One region of the Streptomyces sp. NPDC052036 genome, then DNA from elsewhere that is predicted to be linked to it. Evidence: riboswitches for the same ligand, from Rfam matches in the RefSeq annotation. Region 1 holds a riboswitch; the other holds the start of a gene.

Evidence for each region. Region 1 has a riboswitch for cobalamin ahead of AB0L95_RS21630 (CbtB-domain containing protein). Riboswitches for the same ligand answer to the same signal wherever they lie in the genome.
Region 2: another riboswitch for cobalamin. It lies ahead of AB0L95_RS01430 ((2Fe-2S) ferredoxin domain-containing protein); the one in region 1 lies ahead of AB0L95_RS21630 (CbtB-domain containing protein).

The regions. Positions count from the first base shown of each region.
Region 1 covers NZ_JBFAWW010000015.1:66,341-81,918, reverse strand. The annotation lists partial or broken gene metE (5-methyltetrahydropteroyltriglutamate--homocysteine S-methyltransferase) at 1-572, shown strand, start outside; gene AB0L95_RS21635 (CbtA family protein) at 668-1,420, opposite strand; gene AB0L95_RS21630 (CbtB-domain containing protein) at 1,442-1,663, opposite strand; cobalamin riboswitch at 1,700-1,844, opposite strand; gene AB0L95_RS21625 (enoyl-CoA hydratase/isomerase family protein) at 1,930-3,006, opposite strand; gene AB0L95_RS21620 (alpha/beta fold hydrolase) at 3,086-3,889, opposite strand; partial or broken gene AB0L95_RS21615 (SGNH/GDSL hydrolase family protein) at 4,152-4,337, shown strand; gene AB0L95_RS21610 (NUDIX hydrolase) at 4,392-4,844, opposite strand; gene AB0L95_RS21605 (DUF3224 domain-containing protein) at 5,023-5,439, shown strand; gene AB0L95_RS21600 (YfbM family protein) at 5,895-6,374, shown strand; gene AB0L95_RS21595 (hypothetical protein) at 6,770-7,654, opposite strand; gene AB0L95_RS21590 (nitrilase-related carbon-nitrogen hydrolase) at 7,853-8,374, opposite strand; gene AB0L95_RS21585 (hypothetical protein) at 8,371-8,505, opposite strand; gene AB0L95_RS21580 (hypothetical protein) at 8,619-8,939, opposite strand; gene AB0L95_RS21575 (MerR family transcriptional regulator) at 9,030-9,419, opposite strand; gene AB0L95_RS21570 (alkene reductase) at 9,535-10,608, shown strand; gene AB0L95_RS21565 (hypothetical protein) at 10,859-11,158, shown strand; gene AB0L95_RS21560 (inclusion body family protein) at 11,502-12,011, opposite strand; gene AB0L95_RS21555 (thiamine pyrophosphate-binding protein) at 12,073-13,902, opposite strand; gene AB0L95_RS21550 (FAD-dependent oxidoreductase) at 13,899-15,578, opposite strand, start outside.
Region 2 covers NZ_JBFAWW010000001.1:275,536-291,113, reverse strand. The annotation lists gene AB0L95_RS01475 (ABC transporter permease) at 1-727, shown strand, start outside; gene AB0L95_RS01470 (ATP-binding cassette domain-containing protein) at 724-1,560, shown strand; gene AB0L95_RS01465 (ROK family glucokinase) at 1,771-2,916, shown strand; gene AB0L95_RS01460 (sugar kinase) at 2,913-3,500, shown strand; gene AB0L95_RS01455 (SNF2-related protein) at 3,617-6,421, shown strand; gene AB0L95_RS01450 (SWIM zinc finger family protein) at 6,418-8,637, shown strand; gene AB0L95_RS01445 (hypothetical protein) at 8,852-9,148, shown strand; gene AB0L95_RS01440 (hypothetical protein) at 9,168-9,644, opposite strand; partial or broken gene AB0L95_RS01435 (isocitrate lyase/phosphoenolpyruvate mutase family protein) at 9,815-10,288, shown strand; cobalamin riboswitch at 10,385-10,578, shown strand; gene AB0L95_RS01430 ((2Fe-2S) ferredoxin domain-containing protein) at 10,620-11,030, shown strand; gene AB0L95_RS01425 (hypothetical protein) at 11,632-11,760, shown strand; gene AB0L95_RS01420 (hypothetical protein) at 11,864-12,166, shown strand; gene AB0L95_RS01415 (sigma-70 family RNA polymerase sigma factor) at 12,155-12,772, opposite strand; gene AB0L95_RS01410 (hypothetical protein) at 12,961-13,713, opposite strand; gene AB0L95_RS01405 (MFS transporter) at 13,970-15,112, shown strand; gene AB0L95_RS01400 (sugar ABC transporter permease) at 15,109-15,578, shown strand, end outside.

The DNA.
Region 1 (15,578 bases):
AGCCCCTCGCCGACACCGCCCGCCAGGTCGCACTCGCCCTGCGCGACGAGGTCCACGACCTGGAGACGGCCGGGACCCGCGTCATCCAGGTCGACGAACCCGCCCTGCGCGAAACGCTGCCGCTGCGCGCCGCCGACCGCCCCGCCTATCTGGGGTGGGCCACCGAGGCGTTCCGGCTCACCACCGGCGGTGTGCGGCCGGACACCCAGATCCACACCCATATGTGCTACGCGGAGTTCGGCGACATCGTCCAGGCCATCGACGACCTCGACGCCGACGTCATCAGCCTGGAAGCCGCCCGCTCCCATATGCAGGTCGCCCGCGAACTCGCCGCCCATGGCTATCCGCGCGAGGCGGGGCCCGGGGTGTACGACATCCACTCCCCGCGCGTGCCGAGCGAGCAGGAGGCGGCGGAGTTGCTGCGCACCGGGCTGAAGGCCATCCCCGCCGAACGTCTGTGGGTCAACCCCGACTGCGGCTTGAAGACCCGCGGCTGGGACGAGACCCGCGCCTCGCTGGAGAACCTGGTCGCCGCGGCCCGCACCGTCCGCGGTGAGCTGCCCGCGTCCTGATCCGCCGGTCTCACCAGGGACCGGGTCTGTCGGTGCCCGGAGAACGCGAGAGGGCCCCGGATGGTTCCGTGGGCCCTCTTGTGTCTCGGGTCAATTCAGCTCGGAGCGGCGACCGCCCGGCCCCGAGTGGCCGGTACGGGCTTCGGATTCAGCTGGCGCTCCGCCAACTCGCCGAAGAGCAGACCGAATCCGCCCCACAGGACGAGCTGGATGGCAAGGGCCGAGAGACGGAACCGCCACAGCAGGGTGGCCGGGAAGTCCTTCGGCACCTCGTTGACCACCGGGAGGAAGGCATACGCCAGACCGATCAGGACGGCGAAGCCGACGACGGCGACAACGGTCGCGTACCAGTTGCCCAGTCGCGGCGCGAGCCGCTTGCCCAGAATGGTGGCGGCGATCGCCAGGAGCACACTGAGCAGCATCATCAGGAAGTACAGGGTGGTCCGCTTGCCGATGGTGTCGGGGTTGCCGACCGACGGCGGGTTGGCCGGATACTTCAGGAACGGCACGACGTACACGGCCAGCAGCGCGCAGCCGGACAGCAGCAGCGCGGTCGCCCGCGGGGAGAAGCTGCCGACCCGGCCGAGCGCGAAGCAGAAAGCGAGTGCGGCGATGCCGCCGAACGCGACTCCGTAGACCAGGACGCCGGTGGCAAGACCGGCGGTGGACTGCAGTGAGCGGGAGACGACTTCCATCTCGTGTTCGTGGGAGTGGGCTGCCTCGAAGCTGATCGCGCTGTCGACGTTCGGCTCACCGAGGAGGTAGGCCACGACCAGCGCGAGCAGGCCGGCGGCCAGGCCGCCGAGCATGCCCCGCACGAGAAGGTTGCGTACGGTTGCGGAGTTCATGGGTGTGCGGCGTCCCTCGCGTCAGTGGCAGGGGAAGCCGAGCAGGTGGCGGGCGTCGTGCACCCACTCATGGACGTCCGTGCCGTTGAACACGGAGGTGGCGCCCTGCTCGGCGCCGACGAAGTACAACAGGATGAGCATGAGGATGCCGAAGAAAACCGCCCAGGGAGCTATCGCGTTCAGCGGCAGCTTGGCGGGAACGACGGGGGTGGTGGCTGTCGGCTGGGCGACGGTCTGCGCCATGGCAGGACCTCCTCTGGGAGTTCGCGTCCCATCTCGGTGGTGCACAGGACGACAGCCACGGGTCTGACTCACGAGCCGCCCCGGGAGGCGTCTCGCACACAGTGGCGCGACCGTGCCGGACTTTCACCGGCTTCCGTCGTACCGTCGTCAATCTCGGAGAGACCGTACCGCGTGTCGGGTGCGTGGCCAAGATGGCCTCCCCCTGGCGTGATCTTCCTCTCCACACCAGGCGGACAAGAACACCGCGCGACACGGGCGCCGCTGGCTCACCGGGCCGTCTCCGTGGCGGTACCGGGTCCGGCGAGCCCCAGTTCGCGGTCGCCGAGGGGGGCGAAAAATCGCTCCACGTCGGAGTCGGACACCTCGGCGAGGGTCGCCGGGGACCAGCGCGGGTTGCGGTCCTTGTCGATGATCTGGGCGCGGACGCCCTCCACCAGGTCGTGGGTACGCAGGGCCGCGCAGGAGACGCGGTACTCCTGGTCGAGGACGTGTTCCAGCCGGCCGAGGCGGCGGGCGCGGCGCAGGGCGGCCAGGGTGACCTTGAGGGCGGTGGGCGACCTGGAGAGCAAGATCTCCGCGGTCTCCTTGGCCGTCCGACCGCCGTGAGCGAGAAGCCGGTCGAGAATCTCCTCGACGCTGTCGGCGGCGTAGCAGCTGTCGATCCACTCCCGCTGTCCGGCCAACTCTCCCGGCGGTGCGGGCCGTGCATGGCGGACGAGGGCCTCTCGTACGGGCGTCTCGGCGAGGTCGTCGAGGAGTTCGGGGACCGAGGTGGACGGTACGTAGTGGTCGGCGAGGCCGCACAGCAGGGCGTCGGCGGCACCGATCTGCGCACCGGTGAGGGCGAGGTGGGTGCCCAACTCGCCCGGGGCGAGGGCGAGCAGATAAGTGCCGCCGACGTCGGGGACGAAGCCGATGCCGGTCTCGGGCATCGCGACCCTGGACCGCTCGGTGACGATGCGAACGCTGCCGTGCGCGGAGACGCCGACCCCGCCGCCCATCACGATGCCGTCCATGGTGGCGACGTACGACTTCGGGTAGCGGGCGATACGGGCGTTGAGGCGATACTCGTCGCGCCAGAACGCGGCCGAGGCCGTGCCGTCCCCGTCGCGGGCGTCGTCGTGGACGGCCCGGATGTCGCCGCCCGCGCACAGGCCGCGCTCCCCCGCGCCGGTGATGACCACGGCCTCCACCGCGGGGTCGTGTTCCCACGCGGTCAGGGCCTCGTCGATGCGGCGAACCATCGCATGGTTCAGGGCGTTGAGTGCCCTCGGGCGGTTGAAGGTGATACGGGCGGCCCGCCCGGAGGTGTGGAACAGGACGGGTTCCTCACTGCCGGTCATCCGAATGCCTCCGTCAGGCCGCGGGCCACGAGGACGCGCATGATCTCGTCGGTTCCTTCCAGGATCTGGTGGACTCAGGTCAGGTCGCGGACGATCTCCTCGGGGCCGCAGCCACCGTGGTGTCGGCGGCCCGCACCTCGCGCAGCCGTGCGGACAGGTCGTCCAGCAGTTCCGGCTCGGAGTCGACCAAGTAGAAGTGCCCCCCGGGGAACACCTTGATGCTCGATCCACCGACCGACGCATGCGACCACGCATGTGCTTCGGAGATGGTGACATCCGGGTCGCTGTACCCGACATAGATCGAGAGCGGGCAATTGATGGTCCGGCCCGGCCGAGGAGAGTAGTTCCTGATCATGCGCAGATCCGCACGGAGGGCGGGGAGCAGCAGCGGGCGCAGATCCTTGTCCTCGTACGCCGCCGAGTTGACGCCGTCCAGGGACTTGGCGAAGTCGACGACCGATTCATCGTCGTCGTCAGGCAGGTCGCGGTTGTTGGTGCCGGGGCCGCCGCTGCCGGACACGACGAGCATGGCCGGGGGCCGGCCATGGTTCTCCTCCAGCCGCAGCGCCACTTCGAAGGCCAGGTCCGCACCCATGCTGTGCCCGAACAGGACCAGGCCGCTGTCGAGCAGCGGAGCCAGCTGCTCGGCGATCTCGCCGGCCATCTCGTTCATGTCCTCGACGAACGGTTCTCTGATCCGGTCCTCCCGCCCCGGGTAGCGGACCGCCAGCAGTTCCACGTCGGCGGGCAGTCCACGGCGCCAGCCGCGGAAGACACCAGCGGAACCGCCGGCATGGGGGAAGCAGACCAGGCGCTGCCTCGGCCCGGCAACCGCGCCGAACCGCCGCAGCCATATCGCCGTATCAGACGAACTCACAGACATAGGGTGTTCTCCAGCAATGAGTGCATCGCGAGATCACGTTGACCCTACATTGATCGCGGAGTCGGAGAAGGCGGAGAAGGCGGACTCGGAGACGGCGCCGCGATCTCGGCGTTGCTCAGGCCGCTCGCGACGGCGGCCAGGACGCGTTCGCGTTCGGTGAGATCGGACAACTGGCCTTCCGGTCTGAGGGTTTGTCCGGGCAGACCGGTCTCCGGCGGTGGTTGCCTGCGAGGCGCTCAGCCTCCGGTCGGCTCCGAGCCCGAACGCCGTCGTCGACTTCGACGCCGTGGTCCGGGACCCCGCCGACCCCCACCGCATCCTGCCCGCCTACGACGCGGGCGACCACCTGCACTTCAGCGACGCGGGGCTCAAGGCGATGGCCGACGCGATCGACCTGAACGACCTCGGTTTCACCTCCGAACCGGTCCCCGGAGGCAACGCCGCCTGAACCCCCTCCCCCGGGAGCCCGGCCGGGGCTTCGCCTCCAGCCAGCCCTTCATGCTTACAGCCGGACCGTGAGCACTGCCGGGTGTCGGCTGGTGCGGGCCGTCAGCGCAGCCTGCCAGACATCTGTCAGATGTGGGGGGATCAGACCGGGCTCCATGGCGTCCGGCGGGCAGAAGCGGTACTCGCTCAGCTCTGATTCCTGCAGAGTGATCGCGGCCTGGTCCTCGGCGCTGAGGGTGCCGCCGTCGAAGATGTACAGGACCTGTGCCCCCCGGCCCGGAGAGCTGACCCAGGCGTGCACCAGCAGACGGTCGATGGGCGGGGTGATGCCGAGTTCCTCGCGTACCTCGCGGGCGGCTGCGTCCTGAGGGGTTTCATCCCGGTCGACGGCGCCGCCGGGGAGATTCCAGTAACTCTTGTATGTCGGATTGACGATCAGGACGTCGCCGTCGGCGTTGGAGAACAGGGCAGCCGCCGAGGCGGTCAGAGTGAGGAGGGGAGCGTTCATGGTCGGGTCCTGGTGGCGTGGGAAACGAGCGGGGTGTCGAAGGAACTGAGGTGCGGCTACAAGTCTGCCGACCGCCCGAACGCAAGAAGGAGTCGCACACTACAAGCGCTACTTGATGAGCCGGCAGCAGTCCGCCCAAAGGAGGAGCGGTGTCAGACCGCACCGATACGGTCGTTCCATGAGAGCTACAGGAACGTTCACTGTCAAAGCGTTCGTCCCGACCGAGCTGAAGCCGGACCCGGCTGTGTCCACTGGGCTTCCGGTGGGTGTCGCGACGATGGAGAAGCATTTCGAGGGCGAGGTCGCCGGTCGCTCGGCGACCTTGTTCACCGCTGCCTTCGACCAGACGACCGGCGTGGGCACCTATGTGGCCATGGAGTCGTTCGACGGCTCGCTGTGCGGCCGGGTCGGCGCCTTCAACTTCGTGCACTCGGCGACGACGTCCGGCAGCGATCGCACGGCGGAGTTCTTCACCATCGTGCCCACGAGCGGCACGGGAGAGCTGGCCGGGATCTCCGGTGCCGGAGGAATGGCCGTCGACGCTGACGGGACGCATCGGATCTGGTTCGACTACGAGTGGGAAGTGGGCCGATGACAGACGAAGCGCATCACGTCGTGGATCGATCTGCGGGATGCGCCCTCATGGCAGGTCCGGCTCCACGTTTGATGCTGGGGGGACGTCCGAACAGCAATGAGCGTGCGCTGCTCGGGAGCCTCGATCCGGCGGGCGCCGATGAGACGTGACCCACATCCCGCCCGAGGCACACGTTGACGCAGTTGATCCATGGGCCGTGGCGATGGAGCGCTGGGGTCAAGCCTGCGCGTGAGGCCGAGTGCGCCCCGCCGTCCTCGGACGCCACACGATCCAGACCGCCCCGACACCGGCGGTGAAGTCGACATCGGCCGACACCACGTCCGGCGATCTTTGAAGACTGGTCTCAGCGCCCATCGCCGCAGGGTGCAGCCCGGTGGCCAGAGCCGTGTGGAACACTCGCCGTCGCTGTTGGAGCAAATGGTCGATCAAACGGTGACCAAGGGGGATTGCTTTTCATGAGCGTGAGCATTGGGTTCATCAGCGCGACAGGGGAGGAGCTGGACAGGGCGGAAAGGGAACCGAGTTGGGCCAAGGCGTACGTCTACGAGCTGTACGCCTGCGATCCGATGCCGGATCGTCCCTACGGCGGCCCGGGCAAGGCGTGGGCCGGCCTCCAGTTCCTGCTCGACGAGACAGAGGTGGATATCGAATTCCTGATGGACGGGTCTCAAATCCTTCAGGAAGGCACCCTGTTCGGGTGGTCTGCGGAGCAGATCCAGAGCGTGGCCCGGCGTCTGCGGGCGACCCCGTGGGAACAGTTGGCGGCCCACTACGCCCCGGAGCGGATGACGGTTGAGGAGGTGTACCCCAACATGTGGAGGTTCGATGCCGAGGGCGAACTGGAGTGGCTTGAGCGCTCCTACGAGGAGCTCGTCGCATTCTTCGCCGGGGCGGCTGAGCGCGGTCATGGGGCGTTCATGAGCTTCAGCTTCTAGGGCCGCACCCTCCATCACCCCGGCGCAGGCGCTTCAGGGCAGGAGGGCGGGTGGTCCGGACCGGCAACCGGCCGCCCAGATCGGACACCTGCCGGCCGCGGGACGGGAGTGCCACCGGGCTCAGGCGGTGCCGGGCGGTCGTGGTCATCCGCGTGTCCGGCCGGGTTTCGTCGAGGCCCGGGATTCCGGGTCCGGACGAGAAAATGGGGCGGCGGCCGGTCCGTGCCCTGCTTCGGTGGCGAGGCCGGGTTCGTGGCCGCGGCGCCCTGGGAGCATGACAGCGGCGACTGCGGCGGCCGCGCAGATGACGCAGCCCAGCACGGCCGTGGCCCCGTAGCCGTTGGGGTCGGGCAGGGACTGTCCGGGCAAGGTGTGCGATGCGAGCACCGTGGCGCTCAACGCGCTTCCGTGGAGAACCCGACGTAGCGCAGGACCTGGTTGAAGCCCATTGCGCTCCCGACCTCCTGGGCGGCCACCGAGTTGACGATCAACCCGGGGACCAGGGCGAAGACGCAGCCCACGCCCACGCCCGCCACGCCCGTCACGAGGAACAGCTCCCACAGGCCGGACCGGCTCAGCGCGAACAGCAGCATGGACACGAGGACGACGCCGCAGGACAGCGGCAGCGTCAGCCGCCAGGACAGGCGGCCCGCCACGAGCGGGACGGCCCTGCCGGCCAGCAGGCTGCCGACCGAGAAGGGCAGCAGGATCATCCCGGTGACGACGACCGACGCACCAAAGCCGTGGCCCGCGCCCACGGGTGCCTGGGCCAGCCGCGTGACCAGGGACAGGAGCAGGTACATCCCGATGCCCGCGGCGAGTCCGATCACGTCGGCGGTCAGCACGACGCGGTTGCGGAGCTTGCGCAGGTCGACCAGTGGCGGGCCGATGCGCAGCTCGTACACGATCCAGACCGCCAGACAGGCCAGGGACGCGGCGAGCAGGCCGAGCAGGGCCGGCGATGTCCAGCCCCAGGACCCTCCCTTGCTCAGCACGAGCAGGAGCCCGGCGAGGACCGCGCCGAACAGGACCGCGCCCACCACGTCGAAGCGACGGCAGGCCAGATGCCGGGAGCGCGGCACGACGAGCGCGGCCGACACGAGGGCGGCGGCGCTGACCAGCGCGCCGAACCAGAAGCTGCCGTGGTACCCGAAGCCCTCGGTGATCAGACCGGTCAGCGGGTACCCCAGGCCGACACCCGCCACGGTGGTGATCGACAGCAGCGCGATGGTGGAGCGGAAACGTTCCGCCGGCAGGTTGTCTTCTGGTCCCGGCGGCACGGGTGGTGGTGGGCGTGCCGCCCGGGTCGGGTTGTGCGGGGTACTTCGAGGGGTGCGTCCCTCGACCGGACCCGGCGGAGGTGATCCCGGACTCCCGAAGTCCCTCGGACCTCGTTGTCCGTCATCGCTGGGCCGCCGGGGGCTCCGTCTTGCGTCACTCCGGCCGGCCCGCGGGCCGGCCGGAGACGGGGGGCACGGTCACTGGGCCGCGGTGGAACGCTTTTCGTCGACCCGGGTGGCCTGGGCCGCGACGGCGGTGCCGCGCTCGTGGAGGGGCGCGGTCGGCATGCGGTCGACCTGCAGGCTGAGCAGTTCCGGGCGGGCGTAGTGGCCGCGCGTGTCAGCCATGCGCTTGCGGCGGTCGATCATCGTGAAGTCCCGGTCGGCGATGACCTCGCCCTCGCCGGCGGCGAGCGGCTCACCGACGATGCGGCCCTCGGGGTCGACGATGGCCGTGAAGAATCCGTGGGAGAACAAGCCGACGGGGACGCCGTTGTCCTCGACGAGCTTCGCCTTCTGGTCGTCGTCGAGCCAGGCGGTGGCGTTGACCACGAAGCAGGCCGACTCCAGCGCGTGCTGGCGGATGGCGACCTCCATCTGGGGGGCGAATTTCTCGCTGCCGAGGCCGCCGGGGAACATCGCGGCGTGAATTTGCTCGCCGTCGGCGATCAGGGCGTAGGGCGCCTTCACGAAGCCGAAGTACGGACAGTACGGGATCACGGTCTCCGGGAAGACCGCGAACTCGACACCCTGCTTCCCAGCTCGTGGATCTTCTTCACGACACGTTCGACGGTGCCCGCGCGGCTGTAGAGCACCGGGCTTATCTGGACGGCGGCAACCTTCACGGTCATGTTGTAGCTCCTCAGTCGCAATCTGTGGTCATTACGGTCTGGCGCTGACGAGCCAGCAATAGGGGCATTTGCTCCTATATTCCAGAAGGGCAAGGACCGGCCTCAGAGCAGCGTCAGTCAGGCTTGCAGACCTGGTACTGGTCCAGGCGGACGAGCTGCTTGCCCTGCTCGTCGCCCTTCTCGATCTGCCATCTGACGTCGGCCTGGGCGATCGCGGTGCCGGCCGGGGTGGTGAGCGAGGAGTGGGCAAGGAAGCAGGCGTACGCGAAGTCGGAGCGGCCGCCGCTGACTTGCTCCCTCTTCGTGGAGCTGCGATTCGGCCGCTGGAGTTCGAACTCGGCAGCCGGTTCGGGTCCTTGACACGCAGGGCGAAGCAGGTCCAGCCGGCCGCCGCGCAACACCCGCGCCCTGGCGGAACTCGACCACCTGGACAACCGGACAACCTGGCGACAGCGCGCCGTCCGGGTCCCTGCGCCGCGCAGTCCCTCAAGTACCGCATCCCGATCCGGAACCACGGTGCGCGTTCAACGCCCTGAGCGCGTGCCGGCCGGAGTGCGCAGGCTCTCTCGGTGGGCCCGGGCCGTGGCCATCAGGCCGTCCAACGCTTCCCGGGTCCGCACGAGTTCGTCGATGTACTCGGAGAGGCGGTTGCGCTCCTGCGCCATCCGCTCGAGAGCGGCATCGGAGTTGCCCTCGCTGGGCGTGTCGACGCAGGGCAGCAGCTCGGAAATCGTACGACTGGACAGGCCCGCCGTGTACAGACGTTGGATGAATCGCACGCGCTCCACCTCGGCCTCCGTGTAATGCCGCTGCCCACTGGCGCTACGGCTGCTGGTCAGCAACCCCTGCTCCTCGTAGTAGCGCAGCGACCGCACGCTGACGTCGGTACGTGCCGCGAGCTCGCCGATCCGCACGACCGTCTCCCCTCGTGAACCACGCCACACCGCTTGCCTCTGACATCCATGTCAGGTTTTAGCGTAGCGCTGTGCCCGGTACTAGGCACGCGATGCACAGACGGAGGAGCCCGACGTGACGACGTTGTTCAGCAGCTACCGACTCGGTGAACTGACCCTGCCCAACCGGATGGTGATGGCCCCGATGACCCGCGTCAGGGCCGCGGCCGGCGGCGTTGCCACGCCGTCCATGGCAACGTACTACGCGCAGCGCGCGTCGGCCGGAATGATCGTGTCCGAGGGCGTGCAGCCCAGCCTCGTCGGGCAGTCCAACCCGGGCACGCCCGGACTGCACACCGAGGAGCAGGCCGCCTCATGGCGTGCCGTGACCGACGCCGTGCACGTCAACGGCGGACGGATCTTCGCCCAGCTCATGCACGGCGGCCGGGTCTCGCACCCCGACACGACCGGCCACCAGCCCGTCGGCCCCTCGGCGATCGCCGCAGTGGGCGACGTCTTCACCCCGACCGGCCCGCAGCCCGCACCCATGCCCCGCGCGCTGGACACCGCCGAGGTACCCGAGCACGCCCACGCGTACGCCGAGGCGGCCCGCCGCGCGATCGACGCGGGCTTCGACGGAGTCGAACTCCACGGCGCCAACGGTTACTTGATCTCCCAGTTCCTCTCCTCCAACGCCAACCGGCGCACGGACCGCTACGGCGGCACGATCGCGGGCCGGATCCGGTTCGCCGTGGAGGCCGTGGCCGCGACGGTAGACGCGGTCGGGGCGGCCAGGACGGGCATCCGCCTCTCCCCGGGGGGCGGCTTCTGGGGCGTCGAGGAGACCGACGCACTCGCCCTCAACACCACGTTGCTGACAGAGCTGTCCCGTCTCGGACTCGCTTACGTCCACCTGGAAGCGACCACGGACGAGGAGGTGCTCATCGGTCTACGCCGCGCCTGGCCCGGGACCTTGATCATCAATCCGGTCCTCCCGATGGGCCCCAAGCAGACCGGTCGCGAGGAAGCCGACCACTGGCTGGGCCTGGGCGCCGACCTGATCAGTTTCGGCCGCGGTTTCCTGGCCAACCCCGATCTCGTCGAACGCCTCCGCGTCGGCCTGCCGATCGCTCCCATCGACGAGACCACGTACTACCAGGGCGGCGACGCCGGCTACCTCACCTATCCGGCCTATCCGTACACGGCCTGACGCCCGCGCGGCGGCTCACGCCTCCGCGAGGTCGCCAACAGGGCGAATGCGGACGCACAGGCTGGGCGGGAGCCGTCGCCCAGCCCCATGTCGGCGCCTGCAGTCCGAGCGGGGGCAGATCCGGCACTCACGCGGGCTGTTCCCGCAGGGGAGGTCTTGCTTTCGGCCTGCTCCACCGGGCCGACGTGACGGTGACCCGGCTGTGGAACAGGGCGTCGAGTGGGCACGCGAACTGATTATGATCTTGGTCATGTCTATGCAGAACTCTGACAAAATCCTTTCCCGCAAACAGAGGCTTCAGGAGAAGCAGCGCCGCCAGTTGGCGGTGGTCGACACCGTGGACAAGGCCGAGGCCAAGGTCCGCAAGGCAGAGGTTGAACTGGCCTTGGCTGTCACCGAGGCAGTGCAGGTGTTCGGCGACGAGCAGTTGGCGTCCGAGGGGCTCGACATGCCGGTCGAAGCGATCCAGCGCTTTCTCGGCATAGCCCAGGACGAAGCGGCCAGTGCCGGCGACCTCGCCGAGACCGCCGAGACCGCCGGCAGATCCTGAGCCTGACGTTCGCGGGGAGCCGTGCTGCGAGATCGCGGTCGACCGCCTCTGTCCGAACTCCCGTCTCGGCCGAAGGCCGCGCCCCGTGGCACCTCCCGTCCAGCCGCTGCCGAGCGGGACCCGCTGGAGCCGGCCGCGACCCGGCGGGGCCCCCACTGCCAGCAGCCGATCACCATCGTCGCCCTGCTCGCCGTTCCGAAAGCCGCCGTTCTTGCGCGACAGGTCCGACAGCGTCCCCGGCACCAGGTCACGTACCCGGCGCCGAGGTTGAAACGCGACGGCTTCCTCATCGCCGGGGGCGGCGGCGGTGGTGACCGCGCCGCCGCCCGTCACGATCGGACCGTCAGGAGTCCTCAATGGTGATGAAGGGGTCCCACTGGAAGTACCCCTGCAACTGCCGGTGCCGGTCGAGGATCTGGAAGTAGAAGTGGTACACGACCTTGCCGACGCTCTTCACCGTGGTGCGCCAGTAGTGGTCCTGGTACTTCTGCGTCACGAAATCCGGACTGCCCTCGCTGCCCTCCCGCGGCAGCGGATAGACGCCGTCGACCACCTCGATTTCCGGCGTCCTGATGAGTGTGTGGTCGCGGTCGCTGCTCACGTACCGGTACAACAGCGCCTTGTAGTCGCTGCCCAGCGACACCGTCGTCTCCCGCCACCGGACGGTGTCCCCGGGCTCGGCCCGCAGGTTCAGCTCGGCGCCCGAGGTGCCGACGATGTGGTCGTGCCGCGTCGTCATGTAGATCAGGCTCTGGTCGACGTAGGTCGGCGCGTCGGGATTCCGCGACGCGTTGGGATTCTGCTCGACGATCGTGGCCGCGTCGAACGCGATCAGTACATTCAGATCAGCCATTTCTTTCCCCCTCGGGATTCGAGATTTTCGGATACGGGAGTTTCGGCCACGAGGATGCCGGTCACGAGGTATTCGGCACCTTGTACGCCATGGCCCGCGGATAGTCGTGCCGGTGCAGGCGGACGCGGACCAGGAGGGGTCCGGCGTTGACCGGGTCGTGCGGGTCACCGAGGCGGGCCAGCAGGTCGTCCAGCTCCGCGGGGCGGGCGACGCTCAGGCCGCTCGCCGGGGTGTCCTTGTCGGCGAAGACGGCCGCGAGGCGGTCGTAGTGCCAGGGGTGCAGGACGTTGTAGAAGTCCGGCTCGGCGGGGTCCTCTCCGGCGTAGTAGGCCGGGTGCACCAACATCTGCTCGATGCCGTAGAAGGACCCGTTGTCCAGGACGAACACCACCGAGCGCAGCCCGAGGCGGGTGTGAGTGGAGATCTCCTGGCAGGTCTCCTGGAAGGCGCCGTCGCCGACGAACACCATCGGGCGGGCGCCCTCGCGTTCCGGGGCGAGCGCGGCGCCGGTGGCCGCGCCGACCGACCAGCCGATGGACAGCCAGCTGATCTGGGACAGGAAGCCGCCTGCGGACAGGGACAGGTTCATCGAGCCGATGAGGGAGAACGCGGCGTCGGACACGACCGTCCAGTCGTCCGTGGTCTCCCGGCCCAGGAAGTGGTTGACCCGGTCGAACACGCCGTCGTACGTGAGCCGTTCGGCGTCCCGGGACCGCGCACCGCTGACGCTCAGCGAGGCGCGGTACTGCGCCAGGCCGGCGGGGCGGTCGTCCCGCGCTCCCCCGTAGCTGTAGGACTCGGCGTAGTAGTCCGCGGACAGACCCTCGGTGCCGTAGGCCTTCGCCAGCGCGTCCTGGACGGCGGGCAGCAACTGGGCGAGCTGGACGTCGGGGAAGTAGGAGGTGCCGACGCTGACTCCGCCGTGCGCCGCCATCACCCAGTCGGTGCCGACGTTCTGCTCGCCGTCGAGGTTCTTCGACGTGGACCAGGCCCCGAGTCCGATCCGGCAGGTGGCCCAGTCCTTGAAGATCGCGTGCACGTCCGGGTGGCTGGCCTTGCCGTTGTAGACGCCGTGGAACTGCGGCATGTCCTCGTCCACGACGGCCTTGGCGCCGACGGTCGTGCAGAACGGTACGCCGGTTGCCTCCACCAGGTCGGTGAGTTCCCCGCCGAGCCGGTACCGGGCGATCTCCTCGCCGGCCCACACGATCGGGCGGGGCCTGCCGTCCGGGCCGGGGTGCTCCTCGATCAGGGTGAGGATCGCCTGCACGGCGCGGTCCAGCATGCTCTGGTTGCGCTCGCTGAAAGGCCGTTCGCGGCGGACGATCGGCTCCGTCGGCTCAGGGCAGGGCTCGTCCCACAGGTCTTCCATGACCTCCAGGTAGACCGGCCGGCGCTCGGATACGCACGCGGTGAGCGCGGCGTCGATCTGGGCGGGTGCCAAGCCCGGATGGGAGATGACCTGTGCGTCCACGGTGACCTGTCGGTAGACGTCCAGGTTGCTCTCGGCGCGGGGGCTCATGTGCGAGGTGAGCAGCCCGACGGCGCGGAAGTTCTGCCACTGCTCGTACGGTGGGCAGGCGTTGACGGCGATGAGCGGGATCTGCTCGACGTACGCGCCGCCGCAGGCGTTGAGCAGATTGAACGCGCCCACGCTGTACGTCACCGCCGCCGCGCCCACGCCGTGGATGCGGGCGTAGGCGTCGGCGGCCTGGCCCGCGCCGCCCTCGGTCGGAGTGCCGACCCACTCGATGTCGCCCTGGGCCCGCAGGGTGGTGAGGAACGGGCCGAGGTGGTTGCCGGGGACGCCGAACAGATGGGTGATGCCCAACTCAGCCAATCGCAGGGCGAGATAGCGGGCGATCGTGCAAGCCGGGGTGATCGCGCTCACGAGGACTCCCCTTCCCGGTCCGCACCCGAGACGTCCTGGTCCGAACCGTTCCTGTCGGTGACCGGCGGGGCCTGATGGACGGCAAGGGCGGCGCGGACGGCGCTCTCCAGCGCGCCCTCGATCCAGGCGTGCTTGAGGGAGGTGTGCTCGCCGGCGAAGTGCACTGGGCCCTCGGGCCGGGAGACGTCCAGGTGGAAGCTGGTCATCTGGTGCGCGGTGTAGATGGCGGCCTCGCCGAAGGCGTACGGGTCGCGGGCCCAGCTCTGCGTGGCGCCGCGGCCGGTGAAGAACACCTCGATGCGCCGGCCGTGCACGGCCTGGAGGTTGCGCAGGGCGTAGAGGTAGCGCTCCGCCTTCGGCATGGAGTCCCAGCGTGCGGCGTCGTCGGACCAGGAGTACGAGGCGAGGACGACGCCGCCGCCCGTGCTGTCCGCGATCGGGTGCGAGGGGTAGTACATGAACCGGTTGGGGTTGTCGGCGGCGGAGCCCCCGCCGAAGCAGTGGGTGGCGGGCCGGACGGCGGGGCCGCGCAGCGGCAGACTGCCGTCGATCCGCCGCATCTCCTCGGTGACGAGGCTGTCCTTGACGGCGGCGCCGAGCAGCCCGGCCTCCGGCTCGGGCAGCGTGGGCACGGACACGGTCTCGGTGTCCGCCTCGTGCCCCCGCCGATAGTACTCGTACAGGCCGGGCGCGATGCCGTCCAGCGTGTCGCGCCAGTCGTCCTCGGTGAACTCCCACCAGCGGTGGCTGAATTCGAGCAGCACCTTGGTGGCCTGGTCATAGTGGGTCTCGATGATGGCGCGGCGCTTCTTGTACGACATCGAGGGGACAATCTCCACGAAGCGCAGCGCGGAGAACGGGATGGTGACGACCGCCAGGTCCGCCGTCCACAGACGAGGCAGTTCCTTCGGGTCTTCCTCGTCGACGGTCTGTACCGCCACGCCCCACCCGTCCGGTCCGACCGCCCCGGTGCCATCGGGGTCGGTGTCGCGGCTGGGGTCGTGGTACTCAAGACGGATCATGCGCTGACCGAGCTGCACCTCGTCGTGCAGGCCCTGGTACAGGGCGTGCGGCAGGCGCCAGCTGCCGCCGGGGATCTCCCAGTAGCGGACGGCGGGGTTGATGTCGCTGCGGCTCAGGAAGCTGTGGAAGAAGGAGAGGTAGAGCCGCGAGGACATGTTCTCCAGGGTTCCGACGGCCTCGACGGCCTCGTCGCTGAGCCCGGCGCGGTCGCGTAGGAAGGAGCCCATCGAGTAGCCGTCGAAGTCGCGGATCACCCGCGCCCAGCCATCGACCCACTCGTCGAACGGCTTGTTGACTCGCTTGCCGTCGACGACGTCGGAGTAGTAGTCGCGCACGCTCTCCAGCGCCTCGTCCACCATCCGCGCTACGGGGGCGCGGACCTCGTCGTCGGTGAGATGGAAGCCCTCGTTGATCCGCTCGGGACCGTCGGCGTAGTGGGCACGCCGCACCTGGATGCGGTTGGCGCGGATCCAGGAGTTGCCGCGCTTGTCGGGTTCGGCGAAGTCCGGGCTGTCGTCGCCGTACGTCCACGTCCGGCCGGTGAAGGAGGTGTACGTCACCGGAGGGACGGGCACGTCGGGACCGCTGCCGGTGTGGGGATCGATGTCCACGTTGTAGAACTGGCGTCGGCCGAGCCCCAGTTTGTCGACAAG
Region 2 (15,578 bases), on a different contig from region 1:
CATCTGGGTCGGCGTCGGGGTGTCGCTCCTGGTCACGCTCGCGATCGGCGCCTTCAACGGCTTTGTGCTGACCCGCACCGGACTGCCCAGCTTCATCGTCACGCTCGGCACGTTCCTGATGCTGACCGGCATGAACCTCGGCCTCACCAAGCTGATCAGCGGCACGGTGTCCACCAAGTCGATCTCCGACATGGACGGCTTCTCCTCGGCGCAGGCCCTCTTCGCGTCCACCCTCACCGTCGGCGGCGTCCCGTTCAAGGTCACCATCCTGTGGTGGCTCGCCCTGGTCGCCCTCGCCTCCTGGATCCTGCTGCGCACCCGCGCCGGCAACTGGATCTTCGCGGTCGGCGGCAACAAGGACGCGGCGCGCGCCGTCGGCGTACCGGTGACGCGCACCAAGATCGGCCTCTACATGGGGGTCGCCCTCGGCGCCTGGATCTCCGGCCAGCACCTGCTGTTCTCGTACGACGTCGTCCAGTCCGGCGAGGGCGTCGGCAACGAGCTGATCTACATCATCGCGGCCGTCATCGGCGGCTGTCTGATCACCGGCGGCTACGGCTCCGCGATCGGCTCGGCGGTGGGCGCCTTCCTCTTCGGCATGACCAGCAAGGGCATCGTCTTCGCCGAGTGGAACCCCGACTGGTTCAAGTTCTTCCTCGGAGCGATGCTGCTCCTCGCGACCCTGCTCAACACCTGGGTCCGCAAGCGCGCGGAGGCCACGACATGACCGACGACGTGACCACGGACACGACCGAGGACGCGCCCCAGGACGTGACGGAGCGCACCGCGCTCGTCGCCCTGGCGGACGTCAGCAAGCGCTACGGCAATGTCCGCGCCCTCGAAGGGGTCTCCCTGGAGGTGCACGCGGGCGAGATCACCTGCGTTCTCGGCGACAACGGCGCGGGCAAGTCCACCCTGATCAAGATCGTGGCGGGGTTGCACCGGCACGACGGCGGCTCCTTCCGCATCGAGGGCGAGGAGACCCGCCTGGCCTCCCCGCGCGAGGCCCTGGACCGCGGGATCGCCACGGTCTACCAGGACCTCGCCGTGGTCTCGCTGATGCCGGTCTGGCGCAACTTCTTTCTCGGCTCCGAGCCGCGCAGGGGCGTCGGCCCCTTCAAGCGTCTGGACGTCGACTTCATGCGCCGGACGACGCGCGAGCAGCTGCTGCGCATGGGCATCGACCTGCGCGACGTCGACCAGCCCATCGGCACCCTGTCCGGCGGTGAGCGCCAGTGTGTGGCGATCGCGCGGGCGGTGTACTTCGGCGCCAAGGTGCTGGTCCTGGACGAGCCGACGGCGGCCCTGGGCGTGAAGCAGTCGGGTGTGGTTCTCAAATATGTGGCTGCCGCACGGGACGAGGGTCTGGGTGTTGTATTCATCACCCACAACCCGCATCACGCGTATCTGGTGGGCGACCGTTTCGTGCTGCTCAAGCGCGGCGCGATGGTGGGCAGCCACACCCGCGAGGAGATCACCCTGGACGAGCTGACCCGGCAGATGGCGGGCGGCGACGAACTGGACGATCTGCGCCATGAACTGGAACGCGGCCGTCTTTAGGGGCGATAGGAGGCGGCCTGTGCGGTCCCCCGGGGCAATGGGATCCGTGCGGCTCCGCCGGGTGGAGCGATCCCTGCGGCGGCGCCGGGCGAGCGGCACCCGCCTCGGCGGAGCCGCGGGGGCCGCACGGCCCGCGGCCGTCCCGTCCCGCACCGGGCGCCGGGACTCCACGATGCAAGCCCGCCGCGGCGTAAGGCAGAATCGGGCCCGATGAGCACCTACCGCGACCTCACCCACCGCGGCTCCGCCCGGGCCACCGTCCTGCGGACCGTGGGCACACGCGAGCGCCGTTCCCATCTGACGGCCCCGCGTGTCCCGACGGTCGGCATCGACATCGGCGGCACCAAGGTGATGGCGGGCGTCGTCGACGCCGACGGCAACATCCTGGAGAAGCTCCGCACCGAGACGCCCGACAAGTCCAAGAGCCCCAAGGTCGTCGAGGACACCATCGTCGAGCTGGTCCTCGATCTCTCCGACCGGCACGATGTGCACGCCGTCGGCATCGGCGCGGCCGGCTGGGTGGACGCGGAGCGCAACCGCGTCCTGTTCGCCCCGCACCTGTCCTGGCGCAACGAGCCCCTGCGCGACCGCCTCGCCGGCCGGCTCGCCGTCCCCGTCCTGGTCGACAACGACGCCAACGCCGCCGCCTGGGCCGAGTGGCGCTTCGGGGCCGGCCGCGGCGAGGACCACCTCGTGATGATCACGCTCGGGACCGGCATCGGCGGCGCCATCCTGGAGGACGGCCAGGTCAAGCGCGGCAAGTTCGGCGTCGCCGGCGAGTTCGGCCATATGCAGGTCGTGCCCGGCGGCCACCGTTGCCCGTGCGGCAACCGCGGCTGCTGGGAGCAGTACAGCTCCGGCAACGCCCTGGTCCGCGAGGCCAAGGAGCTGGCCGCGGCGGACTCCCCGGTGGCATACGGGATCATCGAGCACGTCAAGGGCAACATCTCCGACATCAGCGGCCCGATGATCACCGAGCTGGCCCGCGAGGGCGACGCGATGTGCATCGAGCTGCTCCAGGACATCGGCCAGTGGCTCGGGGTGGGCATCGCCAACCTGGCGGCTGCCCTGGACCCGTCCTGCTTCGTGATCGGCGGCGGGGTCAGCGCGGCCGACGACCTGCTCATCGGTCCCGCCCGGGACGCCTTCCGGCGCCATCTGACCGGTCGCGGCTACCGGCCCGAGGCCCGTATCGCACGCGCCCAGCTCGGCCCCGAGGCCGGGATGGTCGGCGCCGCGGACCTCGCCCGGCTCGTCGCCCGCCGCTTCCGCCGCGCCAACCGGCGCCGCGTGGAGCGCTACGAACGCTACGAGCGGTACGCGCAGGCCCGCCGCACCGCCAAGGGGTCGCTGTGACCACCACCGTGTCGATACCGCGCCAGTCGTCCCCGCCGGACGAGCCCTCGCGGCCCCCGGAGGGCGGGTGGCACAAGTTCCGGCGCCGGGCGCTCACCCTGCTGATCATCGTCCTGCTCATCGGCGTCCCCGCCGGCTATCTGGTGATCTCCGCCAACCAGAGCCGCAACAGCGGCAAGGACAAGGAGGACAAGTACTCGGCGACCGGACTGACCGAGGGCTGGCCCTCGCGGGTGCAGCGCCGGCTGTACAAGATCTGGATCCCGAGGGACGCCACGGACGTGGCGTCCTACGAGACGAACAACTGGAAGACCAGCCGCCTCTACGTGCAGTTCAGCACGAGCGACGACGGCCTGAACCGCTTCCTGAGCACCCTGAAGGCCACGCCCGCCTCGCTGAAGAAGGACGACCTCGCCGTCGGCGAGCGCGACCGGCACATCGTCGGCTGGGCCTTCACGGGACCCGGCCCCTGGTCCGGGCTGACCCATGCGCAGAAGAACCCCGCACCCACCCTGGACGTCGTCGTGAACAGGACCGACCCCCAGCACCCGACGGTGTACGTGGTCTCGCGCACGATCCCCTGACGGCCGCGGCCGGCCCCGGACCGTCCGAGCCCGGCCGCTCGCCGGAGCCGATTGTCAGACCCCGCCCGTAGAGTCGAAGACGTTCGATGCGACAACGGCGGGAGGTGACCGGACGTATGGCAGACCACGTGGCCGAGGCGGTCGTGCCCGCGCGGCTGGCCGCCGTCTTTCTGCCCGAGCCGCTGCCCCGGCGCGGCCGGGTCGCTTTCTGGGATCCGGAGGACGGACGACCGCCGTCCGGAGCCACCGAGGAACTGACGGTCGTGCGCCGGCACGGATCCGGAGTGCGCCGAAGCACCGTGCCCGCCGTGGCACTGCCGGTCGCCGAGGCCCTGCCGCTGCTCACCCGGGCGCGGCGCGACCCCGCCGCACACCCCGCCACCGCCTGCTGGGGCGCGGCCGCCCTGCACGCCCTCCGGCTCGTCGCGCGCGGGCGCCTGCTGCCCGGACTCACCCCCGAAGGGGACGACGCCTGGCGCGCCGGCCCCCTGGAGCCGGAGGACATCACCCACCTCAGGGCCATCGCCGCCGCCCTGCCGTACGAGGGGCACGCCGTCCCGCTCCCGGGCAAGGGCCCCCTGCTGCTGCCCGAGCCCGAGGCCCTCGTGCGGTCCTTCCTCGACGCGGTCGCGGACACCCTGCCGCGCACCCCGGCCGCCGCGCACACCGCGGGCCGGCCCTTCGCGGCGGCCGGTCCGCAGCGGCTGCCCGAGGCCCAGGCCTGGGCCGCCGAGGTGGCGGCCGGCATGGACGCGGGGGTACGGATCTCGCTGCGCCTGGACCTGTCGGCGCACGACCTGTTCGACGACGCCGAGGGCGCCCGCCGCTCCGGAGCCGCGGTCGTGCAGGTGCACAGCCTCGCCGACCCGACCCTCGTCGTGGACGCGGCGGAGCTGTGGGCGGGCGAGGCGGCCACGACGTTCGGCCCCCGCGCGCGGGTGGACGCGGCGCTCGCCGTCCGCCGGGCGGCCCGCGTCTGGCCGCCGCTGGAGCGGCTCGTCGAGCAGGAGGCGCCGGACGTCCTCGCGCTGTCCGAGGAGGAGCTGGCCGAGCTGCTGGGCGTCGCGGCCACCCGGCTGGGCGCGGCCGGGGTCGCGGTGCACTGGCCCCGGGACCTGGCGCAGGACCTCACCGCCACCGCGGTCGTCCGGCCCGCGCCCGGCTCGGCAACCGACGGCACAGGGTTCTTCGAGAGCGAGGACCTGCTGCGGTTCCGCTGGCAGCTGGCGCTCGGCGGCGATCCGCTCACCGAGGCCGAGATGGACGCGCTCGCGGAGGCCCACCGGCCGGTCGTCCGGCTGCGCGACCGGTGGGTGCTGGTCGACCCGGCCCTCGTCCGCAAGGCCCGCAAGCGCGAACTGGGCCTGCTCGACCCGGTGGACGCGCTGTCCGTCGCGCTCACCGGCAGCACGGAGGTCGACGGCGAGACGGTGGAGGCAGTGCCGGTCGGCGCGCTGGCCGCGCTCCGGGACCGGCTGACGGCAGGCGTCGGCGCGGTGGACCCGCCCCCGGGCCTCGCCGCCCGGCTGCGGGACTACCAGCTGCGGGGCCTCGGCTGGCTCGACCTCATGACCTCCCTCGGCCTCGGCGGCTGCCTCGCCGACGACATGGGTCTCGGCAAGACGGTCACCCTCATCGCCCTGCATCTGCGCCGGGCCCGTCGTGAGCCGACCCTGGTGGTCTGCCCGGCCTCACTGCTGGGCAACTGGCAGCGGGAGATCACCCGATTCGCCCCCGGCGTCCCGGTGCGCCGCTTCCACGGCCCCGAGCGCACCCTGGACGGCCTGGACGGCGGCTTTGTGCTCACCACGTACGGGACGATGCGCACGGCCGCCTCCCGGCTCGCCGAACAGCCCTGGGGCCTGGTCGTCGCGGACGAGGCACAACACGTCAAGAACCCCTACTCGGCGACGGCGAAGGCCCTGCGCACGATTCCGTCGCCCGCCCGTGTGGCCCTCACCGGCACCCCCGTGGAGAACAACCTCTCCGAACTGTGGGCCCTGCTCGACTGGACGACCCCGGGACTGCTCGGGCCACTGAAGTCCTTCCGCGCCCGGCACGCACGCGCCGTGGAGAACGGCGAGGACACACAGGCCGCGGAGCGCCTGGCCCGCCTGGTCCGTCCCTTCCTCCTGCGCCGCAAGAAGTCCGACCCGGGCATCGTCCCGGAGCTTCCGCCGAAGACGGAGACCGACCACCCGGTGCCGCTCAGCCATGAGCAGGCCGCGCTCTACGAGGCGGTGGTACGGGAATCCATGCTGGCGATCGAGATGGCGGAGGGCATCGCCCGCCGGGGCCTGGTCCTCAAGCTCCTCGGCTCGCTCAAGCAGATCTGCGACCACCCCGCGCTCTATCTCAAGGAGGACACCGGGACGGCGGCCGGCCTCATCGTGCGCTCCGGGAAACTCGCCCTGCTCGACGAACTGGTGGACACGCTGCTGACCGAGGACGGCTCGGCCCTGGTCTTCACGCAGTACGTCCGCATGGCCCGTCTGATCACCACGCATCTGGCCTCCCGCGCGGTGCCCGTCGAACTGCTGCACGGCGGCACCGCGGTGCCCGACCGCGAGCGCATGGTCGACCGCTTCCAGAGCGGGGCGACCCCGGTCCTGGTCCTCTCCCTCAAGGCGGCGGGCACCGGTCTGAACCTCACCCGCGCGGGCCATGTCATCCACTTCGACCGCTGGTGGAACCCGGCGGTGGAGGAACAGGCCACGGACCGGGCCTACCGCATCGGCCAGACCCAGCCGGTCCAGGTCCACCGACTGATCACCGAGGGCACGGTCGAGGACCGTATCGCCGAGATGCTGGAGTCCAAGCGCGCCCTGGCCGACGCGATCCTGGGCACCGGCGAGACGTCCCTGACCGAACTGACCGACCGTGAGCTGAAGGACCTGGTGTCGCTGAGGAGGGCGGAGTGAACGGGGCGGAGAAGGAGACGCGTCCCGAGGAGACACCCGGCGCGGACGGGCGTCCCGCCGACGCGGCGCGACGCGCGCTGCGCGCCGCCCGGGACCGTGAGCGGGCCGCGGGGGAGGACCGCGACGGCGAGCCGCCCGCCGAGGACGCGGAGGTCACCGTGCCCGAGGGGACGAGGAGGCACTCCCGACCGGGCGACGCGGCACGCGCGGCCCTACGACGGGCGAACGCGGACCGCCGCAGCGGTGCGGAGACCGGGGCGGGCGCGACGACTCCGGGCGCACTGACTCCGGGCGGGCCCGGGACCGAGCCGCCGGCCGGGAACGAACCCCCTGTCGGGACCGGGACCGGAGGAGGGACCGAGGGAGACGCGGCGACAGCCGCGCCCTCGGAACCCGCCCGCACCACACGCCCCGGGGATGCCGCCCGAGAGGCCCTGCGCGCCGCCCGGGCAGAAGCCGCCCGGGCCGAGGCAGAAGCGGAACAGGAGCGGAACACGAAGCCGGCAGAGGACCGCGCACCACAGCGTCGGCCCGGAGCCTCCGGGGCGCCCGGCGGGCAGGCTGCGCCCGGCACACGGGAACCGACCGCCGAACCAGGGCCGCCCGGCGGCAGCACAGAGTCGTCCCGTGTCGTCCGGCTGTCCGGGGCCCGGCGGCGCCGGGACGCCCGTACGCGGGCGGCCGGTGACCGGAGCAGAGACGTCCGGGATCTGATCGCCGGAGCCTTCGGGCTCCCGCCGTCGGTGGCACCGCGCGGCGGAACCGCCTCCGCCCCGCCGACCACCGGCGGCCGGAGGGAGGAGGCGTCCGCCCGCTCCCGGCCCGAGGTGGTGGACCTGTTCTCGAAACGCCCGCAGGCGACACCGGATCCGTCCGAGGAACCCCGGGACACGCCGCCCGCCGCGCCCCCGGCGGCGCGCTACCCGCGGTCCATGGCGGCCCCGGACCGTGACGGCGAGCTGCGGCGCACCTTCGCCTCCCTGCCGACGCGCACGCCGAAGCAGAAGTCGACGGAGGACTCCGCCGACCGGTTCGCCGGGACGTGGTGGGGCAACGCCTGGGTCGCGGCGCTGGAGGAGGGCGCCCTCGACGCGGCGCGGCTGGCCCGGGGACGGGCGTACGCGGACCGGGGGCACGTGGACGCCATCACCGTCACCCCGGGGCTCGTCCTCGCGTATGTCCAGGGGAGCCGTCCGCGTCCCTACCGGGTGCAGGTGCGGCTGCGGACGTTCTCCGACGAGGAGTGGGACCGCTTCCTGGACGCCGCCGCCGAGCGGCCGGGCCATATCGCCGCACTGCTGGACAGACAGGTGCCGCACTCCCTCGCCGAGTGCGGGGTCCGGCTGCTCCCCGGACCCGGCGACCTCGAACCGCGCTGCAACTGCCCCGACGACGGCCACCCCTGCAAGCACGCCGCCGCGGTCTGCTATCAGACCGCCCGGCTGTTGGACCAGGACCCCTTCGTGCTGCTCCTGCTCCGAGGCCGGGGCGAGCGTGCGCTGATCGACGCGCTGTCCCGGCGCAACGCGGCCCGTGCGGCCCGCGCCGCCCGGGAACAGCGCCCCGCGCCCGTGCCCGGAGTACGGGCCGGTGAGGCCGTCGCCCGGCGTGTACTGCCGCCGCTTCCCGCACCGTTGCCGCCGCCCGCTCACCCCGAGCAGCCACCGGCGTACCCGGCGGCGCCCGGCGGCCCGGACCCGCTCGCGCTGGACCAACTGGCCACGGACGCGGCGGCCCGGGCGCACGCCCTGCTCACCACCGGGCAGGATCCGGTCGCGGACCTGACGCTGTGGCAGGACGCGGTACGGCTGGCCGCCGCCCGCCCGGGTTCGGGCCTCACGGCGGCGACCCGCCCGCTGTACTCCTCGCTGGCCGCCGCGGCCGGGCGGACCCCGGGCGACCTGGGGCGCGCGGTCGCCGCATGGCGGCAGGGCGGACCGGGGGCCCTCGCCGTCCTGGAGGAACCGTGGGATCCGCCGGCCGGCCGCTTCGACCGCGCTCGTCCCCAGCTCCTGGCCGCGGACCTGCCCGCGTTCCGGCCCTGGCGCAACCGCCTCACGCACCCGGACGGGCACGCGCAGCTCCGGCTCGGCACGGACGGACTGTGGTACGCCTACGAGTCGGAACCGGGCCAGGAGGACTGGTGGCCCCGAGGCACCCCTGACCCGGACCCGGTCGGCGCGCTGACGGGACTGGGGGCTCCGGCCGAGCGGTGAGCGGCACAGAGCGGTGAGCGGCACCAAACGTTGAACGGCGCCAAGCGGCCAACGGCCTCTCAGGTCAACGGCCTCTCAGGCCCGAGCCGAGCGCGTCGTCGGCGACCTGACGGTCCGATAGCGTGGCGGCGCGGCACGTGGTGTCCGGTCTCGTGCCGCCGTACCTCCAGGCCGTCTGCTGCCCAGACCGGCCACCGTGCCTTCGGGAGACCCCTTGTCCCGCACCACCGTTGTCGTACTCGCCGCCCTCGTCCTCGCTTCGACGGCCTGCTCGGCCCCGGGCCACGGCACGCCCGCGCGGCCGACCGCCACGGCCACCCACGCGAGCGCCGGTCAGATCGCCGCCTGCACCGACAGGATGGTCACGGGGCGGCACGGCGGGATAGGAGCACCGGAGTGCGCGCGCCTGCCGCAGGCCGACTATCTGAAGGCGTTGCAGGTCGCGAACCAGCGAGGGCAGGAAGCCCTGCAACGGAGCAACAGCAGCACGTCGCATCCCACACAGCCGTAACGGACAGGCGTCGGCGGGTTCACCGAGCGGGCTCCTCGTGCTCCTGCGCAGGATGTTCCTCGGGTGTCGGCCCGATGAGGACCTGGATGTCACGGAGGGCTTCGCGATAGCCGTCCCCGAAGCCCGTGTCCGCGGTGACGGGCTCGCTGGCGATCCAGGCACGGATCCGGGCGACGGCCCCCGCCGTCTTGAGGCGCTCGGCGGGGGAGAGGGTGTTGAGGGTGGCTTCCGGGTCCTCGTCTCTCTCAGGGTTCCGTGCCGGGACCGCGCCGTGGAACGCGGGCAGGCGCTCGTCGAACGCGGCGTGGACGACATCGTCGCGGGTGAGGAGTTCGCGCCGCACATAGGAGGCGATGCGCCGCCACTCCTCGCGTTCCCCGGCACTGAGAGCGCGGTCTTGGGCGGCGCGTTCGGCCCGGTCGACGGACCTGCGGACCTTGGCGCGGGCCCAGGCCAGGGCGTCCGGGTCGTGGTCGTAGTGGTCGAGGCTGCTCATACGAACTCCCATGGGTCGTCGCTGAGTTCCGTGGTGCCCGCGATGGTCCGCCCGGTAACACCGGGCGTGCGCCCAGCGGTTCATGGGCGACGCGGTCTCGCGAGGGATGCCTCGGCCGGGCCCGGCCGGTCAGCGAGGCACACGATCGAGTGAAGTCTCCGCCAGGGGTGGCCCGCGCCCGGCAGACGACCCGGGTCACCGACCTGCCCGTCCTCATCGCTTCGCCGACACCGGCTTCGGCGAAGCGATGAACGCCGCCCGCCCCGTGCAGCTGATGGAGGACGCGGGCGTGGCCGGACTGCATCTGGAGGACCGGGCCGACCCCAAGCGCTGCGGCCGCCTCGCCGGCAAGTCCGTCGTGCCGCGGGAGGACATGGCCCGCCGCCTCAGGGCGGCCGTGGACGCCCGCCGTGATCCGGACTTCCTGCTCGCGGCCCGCACGGACGCTCGCGCCGTCGGGGGCCTGGCAGCGGCGATCGACCGGGCGAAGGCGTACGTCGACGCCGGCGCGATCTTCTCCGAAGCCTTCGCGGACGAGGCCGAGTTCGAAGCGTTCCGCGAAGCGGTCCCCTGTCCCCCTCCTCGCGAACATGACGGAGTTCGGCGAGAGTCTCCTGCTGGACACCCGCATCCTGGAGAACCTCCCCTCCGCCAGGCACTTGACGCCCCGAAGGCCTTGTCCGCCACCGCGCCCGGCGGCGGGCGCCCCGACCGTCCGCACGCAGGGCGGTGATGACGCGCTGTCACCCGGGATGCGACGATGCCCGACGACAAGGCGACGGCGGAACGAGGAAGCCGGTGGAAGACCGGCGCGGTCCCGCCACTGTGATCGGCGAGCGGATCCCGAACAGACCACCGCCCGGAGACGGGCGGGAAGGACGGGACGAGCAGCGACCCGAGAGCCAGGAGACTCACGTCGTCGCCTCCTCGACCCAGACCGGGGCGGATCTCCCCGGAGGAGGAGCGTGACGAGCCATGTCCGAGACACGAACCGATGAACCGGTGGGAGCCGGCCCCGCCGGTCCGGCGCCGTGCCGGATCGTGGTGTGCAGGGACTGCTGCTGCGGAAGCCCGAAGGTGACCGGGGTCGACCACGCGGAGCAGACCGCCCGCCTCGCGGAGCAGGCGCCCCTACGGGTCTCCACCTGCCTGGACGTGTGCGATCAGGCCAATGTGATCGTCGTCCAGCCCTCCGCCGCAGGACGCGCCGCCGGCGCCCGTCCCGTCTGGCTCGGCCTCGTCAACGACCCGGCCGCCACCGAGGACATCGCCGCATGGGTACGGGCCGGCGGCCCCGGCATCGCTCCCCGCCCCGACATCCTCGACCTCTACGCTTTCACCCCGCGCCGGAGCCCCCGGCCGCGCGGCGCAACCCGAACCGCCTGAAGACCGTTACCAAGAAGGTCACGATCGCGGCGACAACCGGGTCATGCGCCTCGGGATCGATCCCTGGGGCACCGAAGTCCCGCCGGGCCGAATGTGAAGCCGGCTGCGGAGGATCTTCGCGATGCTGCCACAACATGGGACGGCTTGCACGGGGTTGCGACCCAGCACGTGAGAAATGGTGAGATGTGAGAGCGTGAAGGCGTGAGTGAGACACCGACGAACACCCTGCAATACCGCTTTGACGGGCCGGAAGACGCACCTGTCCTGATCCTGGGTCCCTCACTTGGTACGACCTGGCACAGGTTGTAGGGACCGTCCAGCCACTCCAGCGCGGGCACGAAACCGCAGGTCAGGGCTTCCTGGTCCGGGAGGGTCCGCCCCGTTGGTGACAGCTGTGTGATAGCGGGTGATACGGCGGAGCCCCGTCGGGAACCATCCCGACGGGGCTTTTGCCACGGAGCGGGCTACGACGTGGTGCGGCGTCGGGCACGGTAACCGACGTACGAGGGCTCCCCGCTTCGAGGCTCAGGAGCAAGGACGCGCGGCACAACGAGGCCCGGCCGACCCCGCAGCACGTCGTTCGCTCCACTCCCGGGATTGCTTGCCTCAGCGAACGGGCCTCGCCGAGCACGCTTACCTCGTTGCTCCGATCGCCGGTCTGCCGGACGGCGAGCCCGGGCGCTCCGCCCGCATCACCCGTGAACAGGCCCCGGAACTGGCCGACTGCTGAGCGCGGCCTGCTTCATTGTGGTCAGCTACCTCTCCGGCGCGAGAGTCGGGTAAGTGCTCAACCTCCGCCGAGGCTGCACGAGGTTCGACGCGGTCACAGGACTGTGGTTGATGGAAGGGCTCTATTTTTCAAGGGGGCGGAGGACGAGCACGGCAACAAGATCTCCGAGGGGCAGGTGCGGCCCGATCACTGGGTCGTCATCGAGATCGTCGCCCGGGCGGAAGTGCGCGGGTTCGCGGATTCCCGGACTGCCTGCGTCGGGAACCTGTTCGTCAGCAGCCGCATCGCACTGGTTCAGCGACGGGTGCACGCCATGACCCGAACACCGTTTGGTTGGCCAGACCGTACTTATGGCCCGGATCATCGGGCGATCCGGGCCATCGCATACGACCGTTCAGGCGGCTGAGGCCGTCGGCGCGGATTGCTCGGCCTCGTCGAGCCACGCGATCAAGGAGATGCGGGCGCGGGCGACCCGCGAGCGCACCGTGCCGATCGGGCAGTCGCTGAGGTGAGCCGCTTCCGCGTAGGGAAGTCCCACCATCTGGGTGAGGACGAATGCCTCGCGGCGGTCGTCGGGGAGCGTGTTCAGCAGCTCGGTGAGTGCGATGCCGTCGTCGAAGCCGGGCAGGTCGCGCGGCTGGGTGCGTTCGGCGGCCGACTGCCAGTCGTCCGTGTCCGACAGGCGGGGGCGGGACGAGTTGTAGCGGATGCTGTCGATGACCGCGCGACGGGCGATGGAGAGCAGCCAGGTGCGGGCCGAGGAGCGGCCTTCAAACCGGTGCAGGCTGCCGAGGGCCCGCAGGAAGGTGTCTTGAGTCAGGTCGTCGGCGCTCTGGGGGTCGGCACCGAGGTACGTCACGTAGTGGCGGACGTCTCGGTGCAGGGCGCGTACGAAGAGGTCGACGGCATCGGGTTCGCCGCCGCGGGCGGCGAGGGCCAAGGCCGTGATCGAGTCTTCTCTCGAGTTCTTCCTCGATCGTTCGCACGATGCAGGCAGGGCAGGAGTGATCACCTGGGATCTGTCCTTCTCGGGAATCAGGTATCCGGCGTCCGGCCGGCGCGCGCCGCAGGGCAGCGGGCGACACGATCGGAACCCGGTGGTGGGGTGGACGGCCGGGCGCTGGAGCGCACGGCCGATGCCCGAGGCAGGGAACCGACGGCTTGACGGCTGTGGGGACGGCCTCGGGGAACCGGCTGTCGTCAGGCGACAGCGGTCCCGGCGGGCGGGCCCCGAGAGGTGATCGCGTGGGTGAGGAGGAGGCGCGGTGCCCGGTCCGACTCCGCTCGGCGGGCGCGGACGCGCGGCCGGTGCGGCGGCACGGGCAGCCGGAGGAGCAGGCGCAGCGGCGCGAAGAGCCAGCCGGCGACGGCCCGCAGGATGCGGAACGCGGCACGTTCGCCGTACGCGAGCCACAGCGCGCACAGTAGTGCGGCCAGCAGGTGGGCGAGGAGCATGCCGGTCGAGGACATGGTGGCCATGTCGTGGGCGACGGCGCCGGCGGGCGCTGCGGAAGCCATGTGGTCCATCGAGCCCATGGGAGGCATGGAGCCCATGGAAGACATGGAGTGCACGGCGGCCATGTCGTGGCCCATGGAGTTCATCTCGTCCATGGAGCCCGCCCCCGATGGCGAAGCGCACAGGAGGTAGGTGAGCCACTGCTGGGCGAGCGACCTCCCGCCGGACGGTACGGGGTGGGCGACAGCCTGGGCGAGAGAGAACGACGAGTGGAGTACGGCCTGCGTGGCCACCGCGGTGGAGGCGACGAGAAGCGGTCCGCGTTCGCGGTCGGCCAGCCGCCAGGCCATACCGCCCGTCGCCACCGCGCCCGCGGTCATGGCCCACCAGGGCACCGCGGTTCCCGACATCATGATGTGACCCAGGGCCGTGAGCAGCACACAGCAGGCCGCGAACACCGCGGCCCGTACCGTGCGAGAACACCACCCAGCAGTCATGGCAGCCTCATCCTCGCATTCGCGCTTCCATGGTCACCGGGGGGTACGGAAAACGGACTATGCCCCCCTCAGCCCCGAATTTGTGATCCAGGCCACGGTAACGGGGTGGAACTCCTCGGCGGTTGAGCCCGACTTCTCTCGAAGCCCCGGAGATTCCCGGGTGGGAGGAGGAACGTCGGTGGCGGCGGACCAGAGCCAGACTCAGAGTCAGATCGGGACCGCGGCCGGAAACGGTCCGGCACAGGCGACAGGTGCCATGACGGCGCTGCTGACGTGCGCCATGGCCTTCTCGATGATGCAGCTGTTCCTGCTCGGTGCGCTCGGACCACGGCTCGTGGACGACCTGAAGGTGTCACCGACCGTGCTGGGGTTGACGACGACCGTCGGCTTCGGGGCCGCGGCCGTGCTCTCGCCGGCGGGCGGGCGTGTGGTGGACCGGCTGGGTCCGCGCCGCTGCCTGGTCGCACTGCTGCTGGTGTCGGCGGTGGCGCTGGCGCTGATTGGCTCGGCGCCGGGCACCGGCTTCCTGCTGACGGCGGTCGCGCTGGGCGGTCTTCCTCAGGCGCTGGCGAACCCCGCCACGAACAAGGCGATCCTGGCCGCCGTACCAATAGAGCGGCGGGGCTCGGTGACCGGTATGAAGCAGTCCGGGGTGCAGCTGGGCGCGTTCGCGGCCGGGCTGCCGCTGGCCGCGCTGGCCGGGATGACCGGCTGGCGGGGCGCGGTGTGGACGGCGGCCGGTGCGGCCGTGCTGGCGGCCGTCTGGGCGGCTCGTGCCTTGCCCGCCGACCCGCCGCCGAAGGTTGCGCCGGCCTCGTGGGTCCCGCGTGGCGCGATCGGCCGGCTGGCGCTCTTCTCGCTGCTGCTGGGTTGCGGCATCGCGTCGGTGAACACATATCTGGCGTTGTACGGCGTGCGGCGGCTGGGGCTCGGACCGACGGCGGCCGGTGCGCTGGTGGCGGTGCTGGGCATCGCGGGCATCGCCGGGCGGGTGGGCTGGTCGAAGGTGGCTGGGCAGCCGGGCCGGGCGGCGTGGCTGCCGGGTGGACTGGCCGCCGGTGCGGTGGGGGCGGCGCTGCTGCTGGCGGCCTCGGCGTACGCGCACCCGCTGGCGTGGGCCGCTGCGGTGGCTGTGGGCCTCTTCGCGGTGGCGGCCAACGCGGCCTCGATGGTGCTGGTGATGCAGCGTGCGGCGCCCGGCCGGGCCGGTCAGGACTCGGCGCTGGTTTCGGCCGGTTTCTTCGCCGGGTTCGCGATCGGTCCGCCGCTTTTCGGGCTACTGGCGGGCGCAGGGCGGTACGGGACGGGATGGCTGTTGGTCGCCGGAGAGTTCGTGGGGGCGAGTGTGGTGGCGCTGGCCTGGGCGGTGCGTGAGCGGCGTTCGGTCGTTGGGCGATGAGCGCGGCGCGTGCGGCGAAGGGCTTGATGGGCATGGCTCCGCAGCCCCGCCCTGATGTCCCCGACTGGGTGGCTCCGGCGCTGGATTCCGTCCTGGAGCGGGTGGTGGCCACCCAGGCCCAAGTCGGGGACCGCTTCCCGCTGTTCGCCGACCCCCGCACAGGCCGGTGGACGACGACCGGACGCGGCTCGTGGACGGGCGGTCTCTGGGCGGGGCTGCTGTGGCTGCGTGCCCGGTACACAAAGAACGATGGCGCCCGCGAGGCGGCGGCGAAGTACACCGATCGACTCGCGGACTGGGTGCACGCCGACACGGCCGCCCGCGGACTGATCTTCTGGTACGGGACCGCGCTCGCCGACACTCCCGAGGTGACCGAGCTGCGAGATCGAGCCGCCCGCGTCTGCCGGGATGCGTATGACGCTGAACTCGGTCTCGTCCCGTGGGGCTCGGCGTTCGGCGGCCCTCG